4 regions of the Streptomyces sp. NPDC050560 genome follow, and region 3 is predicted to be linked to each of the others. Evidence: riboswitches for the same ligand, from Rfam matches in the RefSeq annotation. Region 3 holds a riboswitch; each other region holds the start of a gene.
The links. A riboswitch is a leader RNA that binds a small molecule or an ion and turns the genes downstream of it on or off. The one in region 3 is predicted to bind cobalamin.
Positions count from the first base shown of each region.

Region 1: it holds a riboswitch for cobalamin, as region 3 does, so the genes downstream of both, ACIBIW_RS27205 (prenyltransferase/squalene oxidase repeat-containing protein) here and ACIBIW_RS21860 (ABC transporter substrate-binding protein) in region 3, are expected to answer to the same signal.
Region 2: it holds a riboswitch for cobalamin, as region 3 does, so the genes downstream of both, metE (5-methyltetrahydropteroyltriglutamate--homocysteine S-methyltransferase) here and ACIBIW_RS21860 (ABC transporter substrate-binding protein) in region 3, are expected to answer to the same signal.
Region 4: it holds a riboswitch for cobalamin, as region 3 does, so the genes downstream of both, ACIBIW_RS12595 (enoyl-CoA hydratase-related protein) here and ACIBIW_RS21860 (ABC transporter substrate-binding protein) in region 3, are expected to answer to the same signal.

Region 1 covers NZ_JBITGT010000012.1:216,827-221,630, forward strand. The annotation lists gene scpA (methylmalonyl-CoA mutase) at 1-1,674, shown strand, start outside; gene meaB (methylmalonyl Co-A mutase-associated GTPase MeaB) at 1,680-2,717, shown strand; cobalamin riboswitch at 2,907-3,040, shown strand; gene ACIBIW_RS27205 (prenyltransferase/squalene oxidase repeat-containing protein) at 3,229-4,804, shown strand, end outside.
Region 2 covers NZ_JBITGT010000003.1:252,981-257,784, forward strand. The annotation lists gene ACIBIW_RS08555 (AfsR/SARP family transcriptional regulator) at 1-1,215, opposite strand, end outside; cobalamin riboswitch at 1,451-1,670, shown strand; gene metE (5-methyltetrahydropteroyltriglutamate--homocysteine S-methyltransferase) at 1,816-4,146, shown strand; gene ACIBIW_RS08565 (FAD-dependent monooxygenase) at 4,263-4,804, shown strand, end outside.
Region 3 covers NZ_JBITGT010000009.1:134,927-139,730, forward strand. The annotation lists gene ACIBIW_RS21850 (ABC transporter permease) at 1-126, opposite strand, end outside; gene ACIBIW_RS21855 (ABC transporter permease) at 123-1,070, opposite strand; gene ACIBIW_RS21860 (ABC transporter substrate-binding protein) at 1,072-2,634, opposite strand; cobalamin riboswitch at 2,686-2,815, opposite strand; gene ACIBIW_RS21865 (exo-alpha-sialidase) at 3,089-4,273, shown strand; gene ACIBIW_RS21870 (glycoside hydrolase family 43 protein) at 4,464-4,804, shown strand, end outside.
Region 4 covers NZ_JBITGT010000005.1:80,222-85,025, forward strand. The annotation lists gene ACIBIW_RS12585 (MFS transporter) at 1-1,007, opposite strand, end outside; gene cobF (precorrin-6A synthase (deacetylating)) at 1,196-2,044, shown strand; cobalamin riboswitch at 2,113-2,241, shown strand; gene ACIBIW_RS12595 (enoyl-CoA hydratase-related protein) at 2,448-3,242, shown strand; gene ACIBIW_RS12600 (ABC transporter substrate-binding protein) at 3,311-4,237, opposite strand; gene ACIBIW_RS12605 (MFS transporter) at 4,282-4,804, opposite strand, start outside.

The DNA.
Region 1 (4,804 bases), on a different contig from region 3:
AACGGCGCGGTGCTGCCCGTGCTGGCGCTGTACATCGTGGCCGCCGAGGAGCAGGGCGTGCCGCCGGAGAAGCTGGCGGGGACCATCCAGAACGACATCCTCAAGGAGTTCATGGTCCGCAACACCTACATCTACCCCCCGAAGCCGTCGATGCGGATCATCTCCGACATCTTCGCCTTCACCTCCCAGCGGATGCCGCGCTACAACTCCATCTCCATCTCCGGCTACCACATCCAGGAGGCCGGGGCGACGGCCGACCTGGAGCTGGCGTACACGCTCGCGGACGGGGTCGAGTACATCAGGGCCGGGCGGGACGCGGGCCTCGACGTGGACGCCTTCGCCCCCAGGCTCTCGTTCTTCTGGGCGATCGGCATGAACTTCTTCATGGAGATCGCCAAGTTGCGGGCGGCGCGGCTGCTGTGGTCCAAGCTGGTACGGCAGTTCGGCCCCGAGAACCCCAAGTCGCTGTCCCTGCGCACGCATTCGCAGACCTCGGGCTGGTCGCTGACCGCCCAGGACGTCTACAACAACGTCACCAGGACATGTGTCGAGGCGATGGCCGCCACCCAGGGCCACACCCAGTCGCTGCACACCAACGCCCTCGACGAGGCGCTGGCGCTGCCCACCGACTTCTCCGCCCGCATCGCCCGCAACACCCAGCTCCTCATCCAGCAGGAGTCGGGCACCACCCGGGTCATCGACCCCTGGGGCGGCAGCGCGTACGTGGAGAAGCTGACGTACGACCTCGCGCGCCGCGCCTGGCAGCACATCCAGGAGGTCGAGGAGGCGGGCGGCATGGCCCAGGCCATCGACGCCGGCATCCCCAAGCTGCGGGTGGAGGAGGCCGCCGCCCGCACCCAGGCCAGGATCGACTCGGGGCGCCAGCCCGTCATCGGCGTCAACAAGTACCGCGTCGACAGCGACGAGCAGATCGACGTCCTCAAGGTCGACAACTCCGCGGTGCGCGAGCAGCAGATCGACAAGTTGCGGCGGCTGCGCGCGGAGCGCGACGAGGGCGCCTGCCGGGACGCGCTCGACGCCCTCACCCGGGCCGCGGGGGGCGACGGCAACCTGTTGGACCTCGCGGTGCGCGCGGCCCGCGCCAAGGCGACCGTCGGCGAGATCTCCGACGCCCTGGAGCGGGTCTACGGACGGCACGCGGGCCAGATCCGTACCATCTCCGGTGTGTACCGCGAAGAGACGGGCGGCTCGCCCTCGGTGGAGCGCACCCGCGCCCTGGTGTCCGCGTTCGCCGAGGCCGAGGGCCGCCGACCGCGCATCCTCGTCGCCAAGATGGGCCAGGACGGCCACGACCGCGGCCAGAAGGTGATCGCGACCGCCTTCGCCGACCTCGGCTTCGACGTGGACGTCGGCCCGCTGTTCCAGACGCCCGCCGAGGTGGCGCGCCAGGCCGTCGAGGCCGACGTGCACATCGTCGGCGTCTCCTCGCTCGCCGCGGGGCACCTCACGCTCGTCCCCGCGCTGCGGGAACAGCTCGCCGAGGAGGGGCGCGACGACATGATGATCGTGGTCGGCGGGGTGATCCCGCCCGCCGACGTGCCCACGCTGCTGGAGATGGGCGCCGCGGCCGTCTTCCCGCCGGGCACGGTGATCCCCGACGCGGCGTACGACCTCCTGGGGCGGCTGTCGGCCGGCCTCGGGCACGACCTCTGACCCGCATGGCGATCGACCTCGACACCTATGTGAAGGGCGTGCTCGACGGGAAGCGCGCGGTCATCGCACGCGCGATCACCCTCGTCGAGTCCACCCGCCCCCAGCACCGGGCGCTGGCACAGGAGTTGCTGACCGCGCTGCTGCCACACAGCGGCCGGGCGCGGCGGATCGGCGTCAGCGGTGTCCCCGGCGTGGGCAAGTCCACGTTCATCGACGTGTTCGGCACCATGCTGACCTCGCTCGGGCACCGGGTGGCCGTCCTCGCCGTCGACCCCTCGTCCAGCCGCACCGGCGGCTCGATCCTCGGCGACAAGACGCGCATGGAGCGCCTCTCCGTGGACCCGTCCGCCTTCGTGCGCCCCTCTCCCACCGCGGGCACGCTGGGCGGGGTGGCCAAGGCGACCCGTGAGTCGATCGTGGTGATGGAGGCGGCGGGCTACGACGTGATCCTGGTGGAGACGGTCGGCGTGGGCCAGTCCGAGACCGCCGTCGCGGGCATGGTCGACTCCTTCCTGCTGCTCACCCTGGCCCGTACCGGCGACCAGTTGCAGGGCATCAAGAAGGGCGTGCTCGAACTGGCCGACGTCATCGCCGTCAACAAGGCCGACGGCCCCCACGAGCGCGACGCGCGCGCCGCGGCCCGCGAACTGGCGGGCGCGCTGCGGCTGATGTACGGCAGGGACGCCTTCTGGACGCCCCCCGTGCTGAGTTGCAGCGCCCGCGAGTCCACGGGCCTCGACACCGTTTGGGAGCGTCTTGAGCAGCACCGCGCCCTGCTGGACTCGGCGGGGCACCTCGCCGCCAAACGCCGCGACCAGCAGGTCGAGTGGACCTGGAGCATGGTCCGCGACGAACTCCTCGGCCGGCTGCACGCCGACCCGGCGGTACGCGCCCTCACCCCCGCGCTCGAACAGCGCGTCAGGGACGGCGAGTTGACCCCGACACTGGCGGCCGGGCGCATCCTGGAGGCACTGGGGGAGGCGGACCGCACGGCTTCGGGCGGGGCGGCACCGGGCGGGGCGGCGGAGGACCGGGCGGAGTAGGGCCCGCCAGGGTTTCGCGGGCAGGGGGCCTGTGCCTTCGGCCCGTCACGGCGTACGGCCCGCGTTCCAACAGGCGTGCGCCGTGCGGGTGTTCACCCTGGCGTGAGCCCCGTTGCGGCCGGGCGCGGAGTCGGCGCATCCGGTTTGTCGGGTGCCGTCGCCTCCCGGGACCGTCTTGACGGCCCTCGCGAACCGTGCTGCAATCCCGCTGATACGCAAAGCAGTTCCAGGGGAAGCCGGTCGAAGTCCGGCGCTGACCCGCAACCGTAGGCCCGGCCGCAGCCGGGCGAGCCGGAATGCCTGGAGCGTGTTCCACAGCAATGAACGCCGTCGCGGACTACGGCGTGGTGCGACAGGCTTCCGTCGCGCGGGACACCTCCCGCGCCCTCCGGGGGCCCCTGCCACGCTCGCTGCCCGCGCCGGGACGCGACGACGGGGGGCCACGGTGGGAGCGGGACGGCGAGGAGACCTGCGGCGAAGAGACCGAGGGCCGAAAGCGGCACCCGGCCGGGTGCCGACACTGCTGTCGGCGGCCCTGCTGCTGCTCGCCGCGTGCGCGGCGCTGCTCACGACGTCCCCTGCCGCCGCCGACCCCGTCGAGGACTGCACCGCCTCCCACGGCGCCGTCGTCGCCGTCGACTTCGGACCCTTCGGGGGACCGGTCGAGCGCGGGTGCGATGCCACCCCCACCACCGGCTACGACCTGCTCCACGAGGGCGGCTTCACCACCACGGGCACCCAGCACGACGGCCCCGCGTTCATCTGCCGTATCGGGTCGGGCGACTTCGACTCCGGCACCCAGTACCCCACTCCCGACCAGGACGACTGCGTCCTCACCCCGCCCGCCACCGCCTACTGGTCCTACTGGACCGCCGCGCCGGGCCAGGACGAGTGGACCTACAGCGCGTACGGCGCCATGGACCGCGAGCTGGAGGACGGCGACGTCGACGCCTGGGTGTACGGCGGCACCGACGTCGGCGGCAGCACCGGCGAGCCGGACTTCAGCCCCGACGACGTACGCGCCACAGCCGCGGCCGACCCGGGTGAACCGAGCGGCGAGCCGACCGGGGCGCCCGGTGACATCGACCTCGACGCCGCGGCGCACTGGCTCGGCGGCACTCTCACTGACGGCGAGCACGTCGATGCCGACGACAGCGGCACTCCCGACTACGCGCTGACCACCGACGCGGCCTACGCGCTTGCCGCGGCCGGAGCCGACAGTGCCACTCTCGACAAGGTCACCGCCTATCTGACCGCCCACACCGCCGACCGCGCCTACCCCGACGGCACCGGGAAGGCCCCCGACGCGGCTGGGGCCGCCGGGCTCGCCCTCCTCGCCGAGATCACCGGGCGCGACCCCGGCGGCGTCGACGGGCACGACCTCGTCGGCGACCTCACGGACCATGTCTGCCCCGCGGGCCCCGACTCCGGCAGACCGGCCCCCGGCTGCACCGCCAAGGGCGACTTCCACGGCGCCACCCACACCGGCACCCAGGCGCTCGCCCTGCTCGCCGTGGTGCGCGCGGGCGCCACCCCGCCCGCCTCCGCCGTCGCCCGCCTCGCCCAACTCCAGTGCGAAGGCGGCGGGTTCACCGGCGACCTCATCCGCCCCGACGAGCACTGCGACGCCGACGCCGCCACCACGGGGCTCGCCGCCCTGGTGCTGCACGCCGTAGGCGGCCACCCCGACGCCGTCTCCGCCGCACACGGCTACCTCACCGCAAACCAGCGCGCCGACGGCGCGTTCCCCGGCCGCCCCGGCTCCACCACCGGCAGTGTCACCGCCACCGCCCAGGCCGCCCAGGCGCTGCGCGCCCTCGGCGATGACGGCCGTGCCGACGCCGCCACCGGCTGGCTCGCACGGCACCAACTCGACGGCGGCGGCTTCGCGTTCGACGAGGGCGGCACCACCCCCGCCGTCCACCCCACGTCCCCCGCCGTCCTCGCGGGCGCCGCAACCGACCTGGCCACCCTCAGGGCACCGGGCGCCGAACCCCGAAACCCGGCAGACGACACCACCACCACGGGGCCCGGCACACAGGCCGCGGGCGGGGGACCCGACCTGGCGAAAGGCGTCGCCTACCTCA
Region 2 (4,804 bases), on a different contig from region 3:
GACCTGCTGGACGTCGCGGGCGTTGTCGAGAATGAGCAGCACCCCGCGCCCCGCGAGGACCTCGGGCAGCAGCACACGGCGCTCGTCCGTCCCGGCGGGGATGCGGTCGCGGTGCACCCCGAGCGCGGACAGCAGCACCCCGAGCGCGTGGTGCGGGGTGAGCGGGGTGCCGGGCCCGTAACCGCGCAGGTCGATAGGGAGTTGGCCGCCGGGGAAGCGGGCGGCCGCGCGGTGCGCCCACCGCACGGCGAGGCTGGTCTTGCCCGCGCCCCCGATGCCGTGCACCACGACGATCGCGGCCCGCCCCGCGCCGTCCGCCACCTCCGCGGCGGCGTCAAGGACGGCAAGCTCGCGCTCCCGGCCCACGAACCCGTCGAGCGCGGGCGGCAGCCTGCGGACCACCTGCGGCCCGCCCCCGCCCGCGGCGGTCCCGGCGCTCCCGCCGTGCCGTGCCGCCGCGGCAGGTGCGGGATCGGTGTGCGCGCCCGCGCGCAGCAGCTCCTGGTGCACGGCGCGCAGCTCCGCCGAGGGCAGCGTGCCCAGCTCGTCGTCGAGGAGCCGGCGCACCGTCTCGTACGCGTCGAGGGCCTCGGCCTGCCGGCCCGCGGCGCCCAGCGCGGCGAGCAGCCGCCGCCACAGCGACTCCCGCAGCGGATGGCGCGCGGTCAGCTCGCGCAGGGAGGCGATCAGCTCGCCGTGCGGGCCGGGCCGCAGCCGCAGTTCGAGATCGGCGCGGCGCTCGACGGCGCCGAGACGGCGCTCGGTGAGGCCGCCCGCGAACTCGGCCTCCGTCACCGCCGACCCGGCGTCCACCAGCGGATCGCCACGCCACAGCGCCAGCGCCGCCACGATGCGCTCGTGCGCCTCCGCGTCGTCCGCCGCGCCGGACGCGGCGTCCAGCAGGCCCTGGAAACGCAGCACGTCCACCCGCTCGGGCGGGACGCCGAGCCGGTACCCCGCGGGGGCGGTGTGCAGACACTCCTCGCCGACCAGTGCGCGCAGCCGGTACACCAGGGTGAAGAGGCTGGCCCGCACGTGCACCGGCGGCTCGTCGCCCCACACCGCGTGGGCCAGGGTGTCCAGCGGGACCGTACGGCCCGCCCGCAGCGCCAGCGCGCTCAGCAGCGCCCGCTGCCGGGCGGACGCCACCCGGACCCGTTCGCCGTCCCTGCGCACGGTGAACGGCCCGAGAACATCGATTTCCAGCCCGGCCATGACCTTCCCCGCCCGTTCCCCCGCGCATGGCCGTACCACAGGGAGTGTGGGGCTCCCCTCCGCCCGCCGGGGACGCCATCTTGATTCAGCCAAGCCCCAGGTGGCAAGCCCGGTCCCGGCCACGGCCGGGGTGGAACACGCCGCCGCGTTGCACCCCACGCCCCGCATGTCAACGCTGTGGTGCACATCACCCCCCGATCGGGGCAGGTGCCCCACCGGGCACCAGGGGGGCCGTAGGGTTGCCGGTGCAGCAGGTTCGCCCCGTCAGCCGGACGGGGTGTCGTAAGAGGGAACCCGGTGGGAATCCGGGACTGCCCCGCAGCGGTGAGTGGGAACGACCGCCGTCATACGCACTGGGCCCTGGAGGGCCTGGGAAGCGACGGCCAGTAGGTGTTCTCCCCAGGAGGAGGACGCGCCCGCGAGTCCGAAGACCTGCCCGCTGCCCGTGCGCGACGATTCACGCGCGGACATCCCGGTGACCCCGAGGGCGGGTCGGCGAACCCACAGGCGGACCCGCACGGCCGGGCCGCCAGGACGGCCACCCTTCGCGCCCCCGTGTCCCCCGGGACCCCAGGGACTCATCTCGCGAAGGAGATCTCCGTGACCAGCAAGCCCCCGACGACCACGGCGGCACGGGCCACCGTGTACGGCTACCCGCGCCAGGGCCCCGATCGGGAACTGAAGAAGGCGATCGAGGGTTACTGGAAGGGCCGCGTCAGCGCCGAAGCCCTCCACACCACCGGCGCGGAACTGCGCGCCGCCAACTGGCGCCGACTGGTGGACGACGGCGTCGACGAGGTCCCGACCGGCGACTTCTCCTACTACGACCACATGCTGGACACCACCGTCACGGTGGGCGCCGTCCCCGAGCGGCACCGCGAGGCGTTCGCCGCCGACCCCCTCGACGGCTACTTCGCGATGGCCCGCGGCACCCAGGACGTCGCACCCCTGGAGATGACCAAGTGGTTCGACACCAACTACCACTACCTCGTGCCCGAACTGGGTCCCGACACCGTCTTCACCGCCGACTCGGCCCGGCAGGTCGCGGAGCTGACCGAGGCCCGCGCCCTGGGCCTCGACGCCCGCCCGGTGCTCGTCGGCCCCGTCACCTACCTGCTGCTCGCCAAGCCCGCCCCCGGCGCCCCCGCCGACTTCGACCCCCTCACCCTCCTGGACCGGCTGCTGCCCGTGTACGCCGAGATCCTGGCGGACCTGCGCGCGGCCGGGGCCCGCTGGGCGCAGCTCGACGAGCCCGCACTCGTCCAGGACCGCACCCCCGCGGAGCTGGCCGCGCTCGCACACGCCTACCGTGACCTCGGCGCCCGCACCGACCGGCCGGAACTGCTGGTCGCGACCTACTTCGGCCGCCTCGGCGACGCCCTGCCCGTGCTCGCCAAGGCACCCGTCGAGGGTCTTGCCATCGACTTCACCGAGACCGGTGAGGACAACCTCGCCGCCCTCGCCGCCGCGGGCGGCCTCCCCGGCAGGCGTCTTGTCGCCGGGGTCGTGAACGGCCGCAACGTCTGGGTCAACGACCTGGTCAAGTCCCTCACCACGCTCGGCGTCCTGCTCGGCCTCGCGGACCGCGTCGACGTCTCCGTCTCCTGCTCCCTGCTCCACGTCCCCCTCGACACCGCCGCCGAGCCCGACATCGACCCAGGGGTGCTGCGCTGGCTGTCCTTCGCCCGCCAGAAGACCGCCGAGGCCGCCACCCTCGCCAAGGGCCTCACCCACGGCGTCGACGCGATCGACGGCGCACTCACGGCGAACAGGAGCGCCCTCGCCTCCCGGCTGGAGTCCCCCCTCACCCGCGACCCCGCCGTACGCGCCCGCGCCGAGGCGATCACCGGCGCTGACACCCGCCGCGCCCGCCCCTACGCGGCCCGCGCCGCCGCCCAGCGCGCCCGCCTCGGCCTGCCCCTGCTGCCGACCACCACCATCGGCTCCTTCCCGCAGACCGGCGCGCTGCGCGCCGCCCGCGCCGACCTGCGCGCAGGACGCACCGACACCGCGGGCTACGAGGAGCGCGTCGCGGCCGAGATCCGGGACGTCATCGCCTTCCAGGAGCGGACGGGGCTCGACGTCCTCGTGCACGGCGAGCCGGAGCGCAACGACATGGTGCAGTACTTCGCCGAACGCCTCACCGGATACCTGGCCACACAGCAGGGCTGGGTGCAGTCGTACGGCACCCGGTACGTGCGCCCGCCGATCCTCGCCGGGGACGTGTCACGGCCGCAGCCGATGACGGTGCGCTGGACGACGTACGCCCAGTCCCTGACCGACCGGCCCGTCAAGGGCATGCTCACCGGGCCCGTCACCATGCTCGCCTGGTCCTTCGTCCGCGACGACCAGCCGCTCGGCGACACCGCGCGCCAGGTCGCCCTCGCACTGCGCGACGAGGTGGGCGACCTGGAGGCGGCGGGCACCTCCATCATCCAGGTCGACGAGCCCGCACTGCGCGAGACCCTGCCGCTGCGCGCCGCCGACCGGCCCGGCTACCTGGCCTGGGCCACCGAGGCGTTCCGCCTCGCCACCTCGGGCGTACGCGCCGACACCCAGGTCCACACCCACATGTGCTACGCCGAGTTCGGCGACATCGTGCAGGCGATCGACGACCTCGACGCCGACGTCATCAGCCTCGAAGCCGCCCGCTCCCACATGCAGGTGGCACGGGAACTCGCCGCCCACGGCTACCCACGCGAGGCAGGACCGGGTGTCTACGACATCCACTCGCCCCGCGTGCCGAGCCCCGAGGAGGCCGCCGAGCTGCTGCGCACCGGCCTCGGCGCCATCCCGGCCGAGCGGCTGTGGGTCAACCCGGACTGCGGTCTGAAGACCCGCGGCTGGCCCGAGACCAGGGCCTCCCTGGCGAACCTGGTCGCCGCCGCCCGCACCGTCCGCGACGAACTGGACGGCCCGACGGCGCCCTGACCCGCACCCCGCCGCCCGGCGGACCGCCCGTGCTGGCGGCCCGCCGGGCGCCCCGCCTACGCTGGGCCGGGCCGGGCACCCGTCGCGGCCCGCGCGAGCGAGAGGACCGGGACGCCGTGACCCAGCACCATGCCCCCGAGGCCGCAGCGGACACCGGGGTCGTCGTCGCCGGAGGCGGGCCCGTGGGCCTGCTGGCCGCCGCGGAACTGGCCCGCTTCGGGGCCCGGGTGCTCGTCGTGGAGCCGCTGGAGCGGATCGCGCGGCGCCCCAAGGCGGGCACCGTGCACGCCCGCGCCGTACAGAGCCTCGTACGGCGCGGCTACCTCCGCGGTGTGGAGGGGCTGTGGCCGAAGGACACCGCGTCCGCCTTCCACTACGCGGGGATGCCGCTGCTGCGCATCACCACCGAGCCCGGGGAGCCCACCGCCCTCCTCAAGCGCGCCCAGGCCGATCTGGAGGCGGAGTTCGAGCGCCGCCTGCTGCGCCACGGCGGCCGGGTCCTGCGCGGCCACCGGGTGACGGGCGTGCGCCAGGACGCGACGGGCGTGGACGTCACCGTCGAGGGCGCCGGGGCCCGCACCCTGCGCGCCCGCTACCTCGTCGGCGCCGACGGCGCGCACGGCCGCGTCGCCGGGCTCGCCGGGATCACCGCGCGCAC
Region 3 (4,804 bases):
CGCCGTCCACGGCCCGGCCAGGGCGGTGAGCAGCGGCACGCCGAGCAGCACCAGGGCGGCCCAGGGGCGCCACCGCCGTGCGGTGGCGGCGGTGCTGGCGGGCGTGGCGGTACGTCGCGGGGTCACGCGGCCGGCTCCCTGCGGGGTGCCAGGCGGTGCGCGACGAGGTCGCCCGCGAGGTTCACGGCGATCGCGGTGCCGGTGAACAGCAGCGCGTACGCCTGCACTTCGGGCAGGTCCCGGTTCTGCACGGCGGTGACGAAGCCGTCGCCGAGGCCGCGGAACCCGAACACCGCCTCCACCAGGACGGCGCCGCCGAGCAGCCCCTCCACACACCGCGCGTACTGCTGCGCCGCCGGTCCGAGGGCGTTCGGCAGCACATGGCGCAGTACCACCGTCCGCCGCCGCATGCCGAGGAGTTCGAGGTGCGCGGCGACGGGACCGTGCCGCTCCGCCGCCACCCCGGCGCGTATCTGCCGTGCCAGATCGCACATATGACGGGCCGTCAGCACGGTGACGGGCAGTACGAGCACGGACGGGCGGGCGAGCAGCGCGGCGGTGTCCATGCCGACGGCGGTGGCGGGGAGCAGCCCGGCGGCCAGTGACACGGAGGCGACGAGCAGCAGTCCGAGGACGAACTCCGGTACGGCGTGCAGCACCACGGCCGCCGTGGTCAGCAGCCGGTCGGCGCGGCTGCCCTCGCGCAGGCCCGCGGCGGTGCCGAGCAGCGGGGCGAGCACGGTGACGAGCAGCAGCGCGGGGGCGCCGAGGAGCAGGGTCACGCCGACGCGGCGGCCGATGTCGTCGGCGACGGGCAGCCCGGTGGTGAGGGAGGTGCCGGGGTCGCCGGTGAGCAGGTGCCCGAGCCAGTGCCAGAAGCGGGGCCATGCGGGCCGGTCGAGGCCCAGCCGGGTGCGCAGCGCGCTGACCTGCTGCGGTGTGCCCAGTTCGCCGCGGAGCACGTCGGCGGTGTCGCCGGGCAGCAGTGAGCCGACGGCGAACACCGCGACGAGCACGACCAGGCACTGGACGAGGGCGAGCAGGCAGCGCCGCAGGACGTAGCGGCGCACGTCAGGAGAGGCGGGCGCGGTCGAAGCGGGCCCAGGCGTGTGAGTTCGGGGGTGCCGCGCGCAGCCCCGTCACACCGCTCGCGACGGCGTCGGTGGCGTCGGAGAAGGCCCACACCAGCAGGCCCGACTCGTCGCGTGCGAGCTTCTGGGCGCGGCCGAGCAGGGCGAGGCGGTCCTTCTCGTCGCGTGCGGTACGGGCCCGGTCGAGCAGGGTGTCGAACTCCTTGGAGGCGTACTGGGTCTGGTTGCGGGCGGCGCCGCCACGGACGCGCTGCTGGAGGAAGTCGGAGACGGGCAGGGTGGAGGTGGTGTTGAAGGCGGCGACGCCCTGGGTCCTGATCTCGCTGAAGTAGGTGCTGGAGGCGCGGGTGTTGACGGTCATCCGCAGCCCCACGTCCCGCAGTTGACGGGCCATCAGGTCGGCCGCGGGCTCCCAGGCGGCGTCGACGGAGCTGGTCTCCACGGTGAAGTGCAGCCCCTCGGCGCCCGCCTCGCGCACCAGCCTGCGTGCCTCGTCGACGTCGCGCTCGCGCGGTGGCAGGCCCTCGGGGTAGCCGCGCAGGCCCCTTCCGAAGAGGTCGTCGCCGGTCTCGCCGTGGCCGGCGAGCGCGATCCTCACCAGTGCGGCACGGTCGATGCCGCACTGCACGGCGCGCACGAGGCGGTGGTCGTCGAAGGGGGTGCGGCCGGTGCGCAGCAGGAGCTGCTGGGCGGTGGCGCGCCTGCTGGTGAGCAGCCGGGTGGCCCGGTTGCCCTTCAGCCGCTCCACGGAGGCTCCGGCCATGTCGGCGGCGTAGTGGACCTGCCCGGAGAGCAGGGCGTCGAGGCGGGCGGACTCCTCGTCGGCGGGGACGATCTCCAGCTCGGCGATGTGCGGGGCGCCGTCCCAGTGGTCGGCCCAGCGCCGGTAGCGGGCGGTGCCGCCCGGGGTGAACGACACGTAGGTGAAGGGGCCGGAGCCGACCGGTTTCCTGAAGTCCGTGGTCCCGTCCGGGACGATCTCGGTGCCGGGGCCCGCGAAGACGGTGGGGAACTCGAAGTTGGGCGCCTTCAGCCGCAGCACCAGGGACCGGGCGCCGTCGGCCCTGCTGGCCTCGTAGTCGATGGCGGAGAGCAGGACCTGTGAGGGCGATCCGGTCTCCGGGTCGGCGGCGCGGCGGTAGCTGTAGAGGACGTCCTTTGCGGTGACGGGGCTGCCGTCGTGGAAGTGCGCCTCGCGCAGGCGTATGCGCCACCGGGTGCCCGAGGCGTCGCTCTCCCAGGAGAGGGCGAGCCGGGGGCGGACGGACATGTCGTCGGCGTAGGTGGCGAGGGTGTCGTAGAGGGCCTTGGCGCGTGCCTGGTCGACGAAGTTCGGTGCGACGTGCGGGTCCAGGGTCTCCTGGGAGCCGCCGGAGGTGAAGGCGGCCCTGAACCGGTCGCCGTCTCCTCCGTCGCGGGTGTCGCCGCCGCAGCCGGCGAGCAGTCCCGACGCGGAGAGCGCCAGGGCTCCCCCCGCGGCAAGTACGCCGCGTCTGCCGGGCTCCGGGCGGCGCGGTGTCCCCTTTCGGGCATGCGTCGTCACGTCGATCCTCTCCGGGGTGTCCTCGCCCCTGCTGTTGGACCGGCGACGGGTCAGTCTCCTGGCTCCCGGCTCTTCGCTCGCCTCCGCCTTCCCGGCCGCGGGCAGCGGTCGGTGGCGTGCGGGAGGGTCGCTCCCCGGTCACAGTGGCGGGACCGCGCCGGATTCGCACCGGCTTCCTGGTCCCCGTCGCCTCGTGCACTCATTGTGGCGCACGGGGCGACGGGCGCGTGACCCCGGCCCGTGGCCGCGCCCGCGCGCCGCGGCGCCGCCGGAAATATCCGCCGCACGCCTCTTCCGTTGACTTTGGTCCGTGTACAACGATGTGAACAAACATCAAGCGACAGAATCGCTCATAACCCTGCGGTCTGCTCCAGCAATGCGAACGCCTCTGCACAGCTCCGGATAGCCGGTGCCGCGACAGGCGGCACCCACCCCCCATGAGTAGGGAGCCGCCATGCATCCGAGACCGTCCGCACCCTCGCCCCTGCGCTCTTTGGGCGCGCTGCTCGCCGCCCTCGCCCTGCTGGCCTTCGGGGCCGTGACGCTGGGCGCGGGGAGCGCGCGGGCCGCCACCGGCACGCCGCTGCGCGACGAGGGCCTGTACCCGCGCGCCGTACGCCTGGAGCACAACGGCGCCGCCGACGGCCGCATCCTGACCTCCGTGGTGACCTTCGACGCAGGTGACGGGGTCGGGACCATCCAGGAGTCCACCGACGACGGCGCCACCTTCACCGAGGTCGGGCAGGTGCGGGCGCCCGACGCCGCCGCCGGCAGGGGCCTGTGCTGCTCGACCCTGTTCGAACTCCCCCAGCAGGTCGGCGACCTGCCGGAGGGCACCCTGCTGTGGTCCGCGTCCATCGGGCAGGACAGCTCGCCCCGCCGGATGGCGGTCGAGGTCTTCAGGAGCAACGACGTGGGCCGCACCTGGCAGTACCTCTCCACGGTGGCCACGGCCGCCAACGACCTCGGCCTGTGGGAGCCCGAGCTGTCGGTGGCCGCCGACGGGCAGCTCGTCGCGCACTACTCCGACGAGACGGACGGGGTGCACAGCCAGAAGCTGGTGGCCGCCAGGTCCGCCGACGGCGTCCAGTGGAGCGGCCACCACGACACCGTCGCCAGCGGCCTCGGCACGGACCGCCCCGGGATGGCGGTGGTCCGCAGGCTGCCGAGCGGCACGTACGTCATGACGTACGAGATCTGCACACCGGGCGGCCAGTACTCCTGCGTGGTGCACTACCGCACGTCGCCGGACGGCTGGGACTGGGGCGACCCCGCCTACCTCGGCATCCGCCCGGAGACCGCCGACGGCCAGTACTTCCGGCACACCCCCACGCTGGCCTGGTCGCCGCTGGCCGGATCGCCCGAGGGGCGGCTGTTCCTCGTCGGGCAGGAGCTGGCGAACGCCGACGGCTCACGCGCCGCGGGCTCCGGGCGCACGGTGTGGGTCAACGACGCCGGGGGCACGGGGGCCTGGCGCGCGGTGAACGCCCCGGTCGCGGTGGACTCGACGGAGCTGGACTTCTGCCCCAACTACAGCTCGGCCCTGCTGCCCTCCACCGACGGCACCTCGCTGTTCGAGATCGCCACCGACTGGGACGGCGACGTCTGCCGCCCCTACTACGCCCACGGCGCCGTATAGCGCGGCCGTCCGCCACACCGCACCGCGGCGCCCGCCCCGCGCGGGCCGGGCGCCGCGGCACCCCGAAGGTCCGCCCCGCGGGGGGCGCCAACGGGAGCCCCGCACCGCCGTATTGACATGTCCAGGACCGAACCGGAAGCTGAAGAAGGTCGTTTGCAACGATGCACAACGCAGGGAGGAAAGGATGACGATGGGAATCCTGCGAAGACGAGCCCGCGGCCTGGCGCTCGCGGCGGCGGCGCTGCTCGCCGCCGTGTTCTCCGTGCTGTCGACCGGGCCCGCGCAGGCCGGCGAGACACCGCTGCGCGCGGCGGACCCGAGCGTCCTGCGGGTCGGCGGCACCTATGTGGGGGTGCAGTCGACGGGCGGCGGGATCGTCGTGCGGCAGGCGTCGTCGCCGGACGGGCTCGCCACGGCGACGGCGCGGCAGGTGTGGTCGGACACGGCGGGGCGCGGCGAGGTGTGGGCCCCCGAGATCGTGACGGACGGCGGCCGCTACTACATCTACTTCTCGTCGGGCACCGGCGCCGC
Region 4 (4,804 bases), on a different contig from region 3:
CCCGCGACGACGGTCCCGGCGACCACCCCGAGGCTGAAGGGCACGAAGGCCAGCCCCGTCTTGAGGGGGCTGTAGTGCAGCACCCCCTGGAGGTAGAGGGAGGCGAAGTAGAAGGCGGCGAACTGGCCGCACGCGATGAGGAAGACGACCAGGCAGGCGACGGAGAGCGAGCGGGCCCGCAGTATCCCGAGGCGTACGAGGGGCGCCGCCACCCGCCGTTCGACCAGGAGGAACGCGCCCGCGAGCAGTACCGCAGCGGCGAGGCCGCCGAGGGTCTGGGGCGAGCCCCAGGCGTAGGTGTCGGTGCGCACCACCGTGTACACGAGGGCGGTCATGGCGGCGGTGGCGAGGATCGCCCCGGCCGCGTCGAGACGTGTCCGCCGTGCGGTGCCCGCGCCGGGGATGCATACGGCGGCGAGCGCGATGGCGACCACGGCGATGGGGACGTTGACGAACAGCACCCACCGCCAGTTCAGGTACTCGGTGAGCACCCCGCCCAGCAGGACCCCCACGGCGCCGCCCGCGCCCGCGACCGCCCCCCAGATGGCGAGGGCGCGGTGGCGGGCCGGCCCCTCGGCGAAGGTCGTGGTGATCACGGTCAGGCTCACGGGCAGCAGTACGGCGCCCGAGACCCCCTGCACCGCGCGGGCGGCGATCAACTCGCCCTGGTTCTGGGCGAGTCCGCCGAGCAGTGAGGTCAGTGCGAACAGGCCGAGACCGGCCACCGCGGCGCGGCGCTGTCCGACGAGGTCGGCGAGGCGCCCGCCGAGCAGCAGCAGGCCGCCGAAGGTGAGGGTGTACGCGTTCACCACCCATTGCAGGGCGTTGGGGCTGAAGCCGAGGTCGGTGCGGATGGCGGGCAGCGCCACGTTCACCACCGAGATGTCGATCACCACCATGAGCTGGCACAGGCACACCACCGCCAGCACGAGCCCGGACCGCGGCGGCGCCGCCCCGGCCACGGCCCCGCTCTCCTTGCCCACCGCTCCCTGACTGGTCCCGGCCATGGCAGCCCCTTTCCCCGTTGGTGTCCACCGCGCGCGGTACGGGTCCGGCGGGCGCGGTGGATGATTAGGTTAGGCTAACCTAATTTCCGAGCCGCCAGCGAGGTGCGGCCGGTGTTGCGGCATCGTAATAAAGAACGGAAATCATTTTCAATGCCGGAGGGTGTGGGCCGTGGTGGGAGACTGCGGGAATGAGTACGGAGCAGCGCGCGATCCTCGTCGTCGGTATCGGGGCGGGTGACCCGGAGCAACTGACGCTCCAGGCCGTCAGGGCCCTCGGCCGCACGGACGTCTTCTTCATCGTCGGCAAGGGGCGGGACAAGGCGTCCCTCACCGATCTGCGGCACCGGATGATCGAGGAGCACGCGCGGGGCCCGTACCGCGTCGTCGAGGTGGCGGACCCGAGCCGGGACCGCCGTCCCATGAACCGCTCCGAGTACACCGCCGCCGTCGAGGACTGGCGCGGGCGCCGCGCCGACGCCTTCGAACGGCTCATGACCGAGGAGTTGGCGCCCGGCGGGACGGGGGCCTTCCTCGTGTGGGGCGACCCCTCCCTGTACGACAGCACGCTCGGCATCCTCGCCGCCATCGAGGAGCGCGGCGCCGTCCCGTTCACCGTGGAGGTGGTCCCCGGCATCAGCAGCGTCTCGACGCTCGCCGCCCGGCACCGCATCCCGCTGAACCGCGTCGGGCGCCCCGTCCACATCACCCCGGCCCGCCGCATGGCCGACGTGGCGGCCCAGGACGGCGACGGCGACATCGTCGTCATGCTCGACGCGCACGAGTCCTTCACCCGGGTCGGGGGCGAGGACGTGTGGATCTACTGGGGCGCCTACCTCGGCACGCCGGACGAACTGCTCGTCGCGGGCCCGCTGCACGAGGTCGCCGACCGCATCAGGCGGGTCAGGGCCGAGGCCAGGGCCCGGCATGGGTGGATCATGGACACCTATCTGCTGCGCGGCGCGGAGCCGCCGACCGGGGCGGATGGGGCGGCCGGGGCGGATGGGGCGGCCGGGGCCGCCGGGCCCGTCACCGCCTGACCCGGCGCTTTCGGCCGGTGGATTTACCGGAAAGCCCGTCTGTAGAATGCCGCCGGACCCGCGGTGCAGGGAAGCCGGTGTGATTCCGGCACGGTCCCGCCACTGTGACCGGGGAGCACGCTGTCGAGCAGGACGCCACTGACGAGCGAGATGTCGGGAAGGCGGACGGCGCGCGCTGAACCGGGAGTCAGGATACCGGCCGCGGGAAGTTCCGTGTTGTCCACGAGGATGGAGCTGACACGCATGGCACCGCCGCGCCGCACGCACTCCCCACTCCCCGGCCCCCGCCGTCCGCACCCGGGCCGAAGGCCCCTCCCGTCCCCCGCCGCCGTCGGCTGACGGCGTCTTCGCCCGTTCGCGCCCCCGCGCGCGAACTGACCTACCGCACCGGCGGGGAGCCGTCATGACCACAGACGAGTACGAGTACGACTACGAGACGATCTTCGTGGAGCGCGAGGGCCGCACCGCCCTGCTCACCCTCAACAGGCCGCGGGTGCTCAACGCCCTGAACCTCCAGCTCATGAACGAGGTGGTCGCCGCCTGCGAGGCACTTGACCGCGATCCGGAGTGCGGTTGCCTGGTGCTCACCGGGTGGGCGAGGGCGTTCGCCACCGGTGCCGAGACCGAGGAGAGGCAGCCGCGCGGCTGTCCTGACACGTATCGCGACGACTGGTTCGCGGCCTGGGACCGGCTGGGCCGGCTGCGCACTCCCACCGTGGCGGCCGTCGCCGGGTATGCGCTGGGCGGCGGCTGCGAACTCGCCCTGCTGTGCGACATTCTGCTCGCCGCCGACACCGCGGTCTTCGGCCGTCCCGAGATCGGGCTCGGGGCGGTCCCGGGCATCGGGGGCTCCCAGCGGCTGGCGCGGGCGGTCGGCAAGGCGAAGGCCATGGAGATGTGCCTGACGGGACGCACCATGGACGCGGAGGAGGCCGAGCGCGCGGGTCTCGTCTCCCGGGTGGTGCCCGCGGACGACCTGCTCACGGAGGCGCTCGCGGTCGCCGGGACGGTGGCGGAGCTGCCGCTGCCGGTCGCGATGCTGGCCAAGGAGGTCGTCGGCCGCGCCTTCGAGACCACCCTCGCCGAGGGCGTCCGCTTCGAACGGCGCCTGTTCCACGAGGCGTTCGCCACCGAGGACCAGAAGGAGGGGATGACCGCCCTCGCCGAGAGGGGCCCGGCGGAGTTCGGACACCGCTGAGGTGACGGCGGGCGCCGGGAGTGGGGACGAGGCCGTGCCGTCGGTGGCGAATTCGCCCTAGACGGTGGTCAGTTCGGCGGGAGGGGGAACGGAAGCGCTTCGCCGTCCGCCACCGGCGCACCCGCCTCCACACCGTGCAGGAGCCGGGCCAGGATCTCCGCCCCGCGGACCACCCTGGGGCCGGGGCGGTTGAAGTGGGCGGGCCCGTCGAGCACCCAGACCCGGCCGGCCCGTACCGCGGGCAGGTCCGCCCAGCCCGCCAGGCGCGTCAGCAACTCCGTTTCGCGCAACGTCCGTTCGGGAGGAAAGCCGCACGGCATGACGAGGACCGCGTCCGGCCGCGCCTCCCGTAGCGTCTCCCAGGCCATCGCCGCGGTGTGCTCCCCGGGCGCCGCGAGCAGGGGGCTGCCCCCGGCGGCCGTGATCTGGTCGGGGACCCAGTGCCCGGCGGGCCGCAGCGGATCGAGCCATTCGATCGCCGCGGTACGGGGCCGCTCCCGCCCCCCGACCGCGTCCCGCACCCGGTCGAGCCGCGCCCGCAGCTCCTCCCGGCGCCGCTCGGCCCGTTCGCGGACGCCGAGCAGTTCGCCGACGGTGACGAGGCAGTCGAGCACGTCGTCGAGGGTGCGCGGCTCCAGGCTGAGGACCCGGGTGTCCGCGTCGAGCAGCCGCACGGTCCCGCTGACCCTCTCGTACGACACCGCGCACACCTCGCACAGGTCCTGGGTGAGCACCACGTCGGGCCGCAGCGCGGCCAGGGCCTCGGCGTCGAGGGTGTACAGGGACGAGCCGGAGTGCTCGGCCCCGCCCACCGCCAGGGAGATCTCCCGGCTGGTGAGGACGTCCGCGTCGAGGTCCGCCCCGGTCACCACGGGCACGCCCGCCACCTCCCGCGGCGGCCAGTCACACTCGTGCGTACGCCCGACCAGCCGCCCGGACAGCCCCAGCTCGGCGACGATGTCGGTGGCGGCGGGCAACAGAGAGACGATACGCATAACGCGACCCTAAGGTCTCCCACCCGGCCCCGCGGACTGCGTCCTCACCCCGTGTCCGCCGCCGTTCCGTCGGGCTTCGGGGTGGGGTGGGGGGTGCTGGGTTTCCCGGGGTGGGGGGTGGTGGCGCCGGTTTCGGGGACGTAGCGGACCAGGAGGAGTACGACGACTGCCGCCGAGACCGCCGTGAACAGGAAGGACGAGGCGTAGCCGAGCTGCGCCGCGAGGACGGCGAAGAGCAGGGGGCTCAGGGTCTGGCCGCCCTGGCCCGTGAACCGCCACAGGCCGAGGAACATGCCGCGGCCCTCCGCCGGGGCCACGTCCGCGCCGACCGTCTGGATGGAACCGCCCGTCAGCGCCTGCGCGACCACCCCGATCAGGAAGAGGACCACGTACCAGGCGAGGGACAGGTGGAAGAGCGCGGAGGCGGCCAGCGCGCACATGGCGAGCGTCACGCCCGTGAAGCCGGGGACCATCGTGCGCTTGCGCCCGTAACGGTCCATCAGCCAGCCGCTGATGAAGCCGATGGGGAGGGTGAGCGCCGCGGCAGCGGTCGAGAGGTAGCCGATC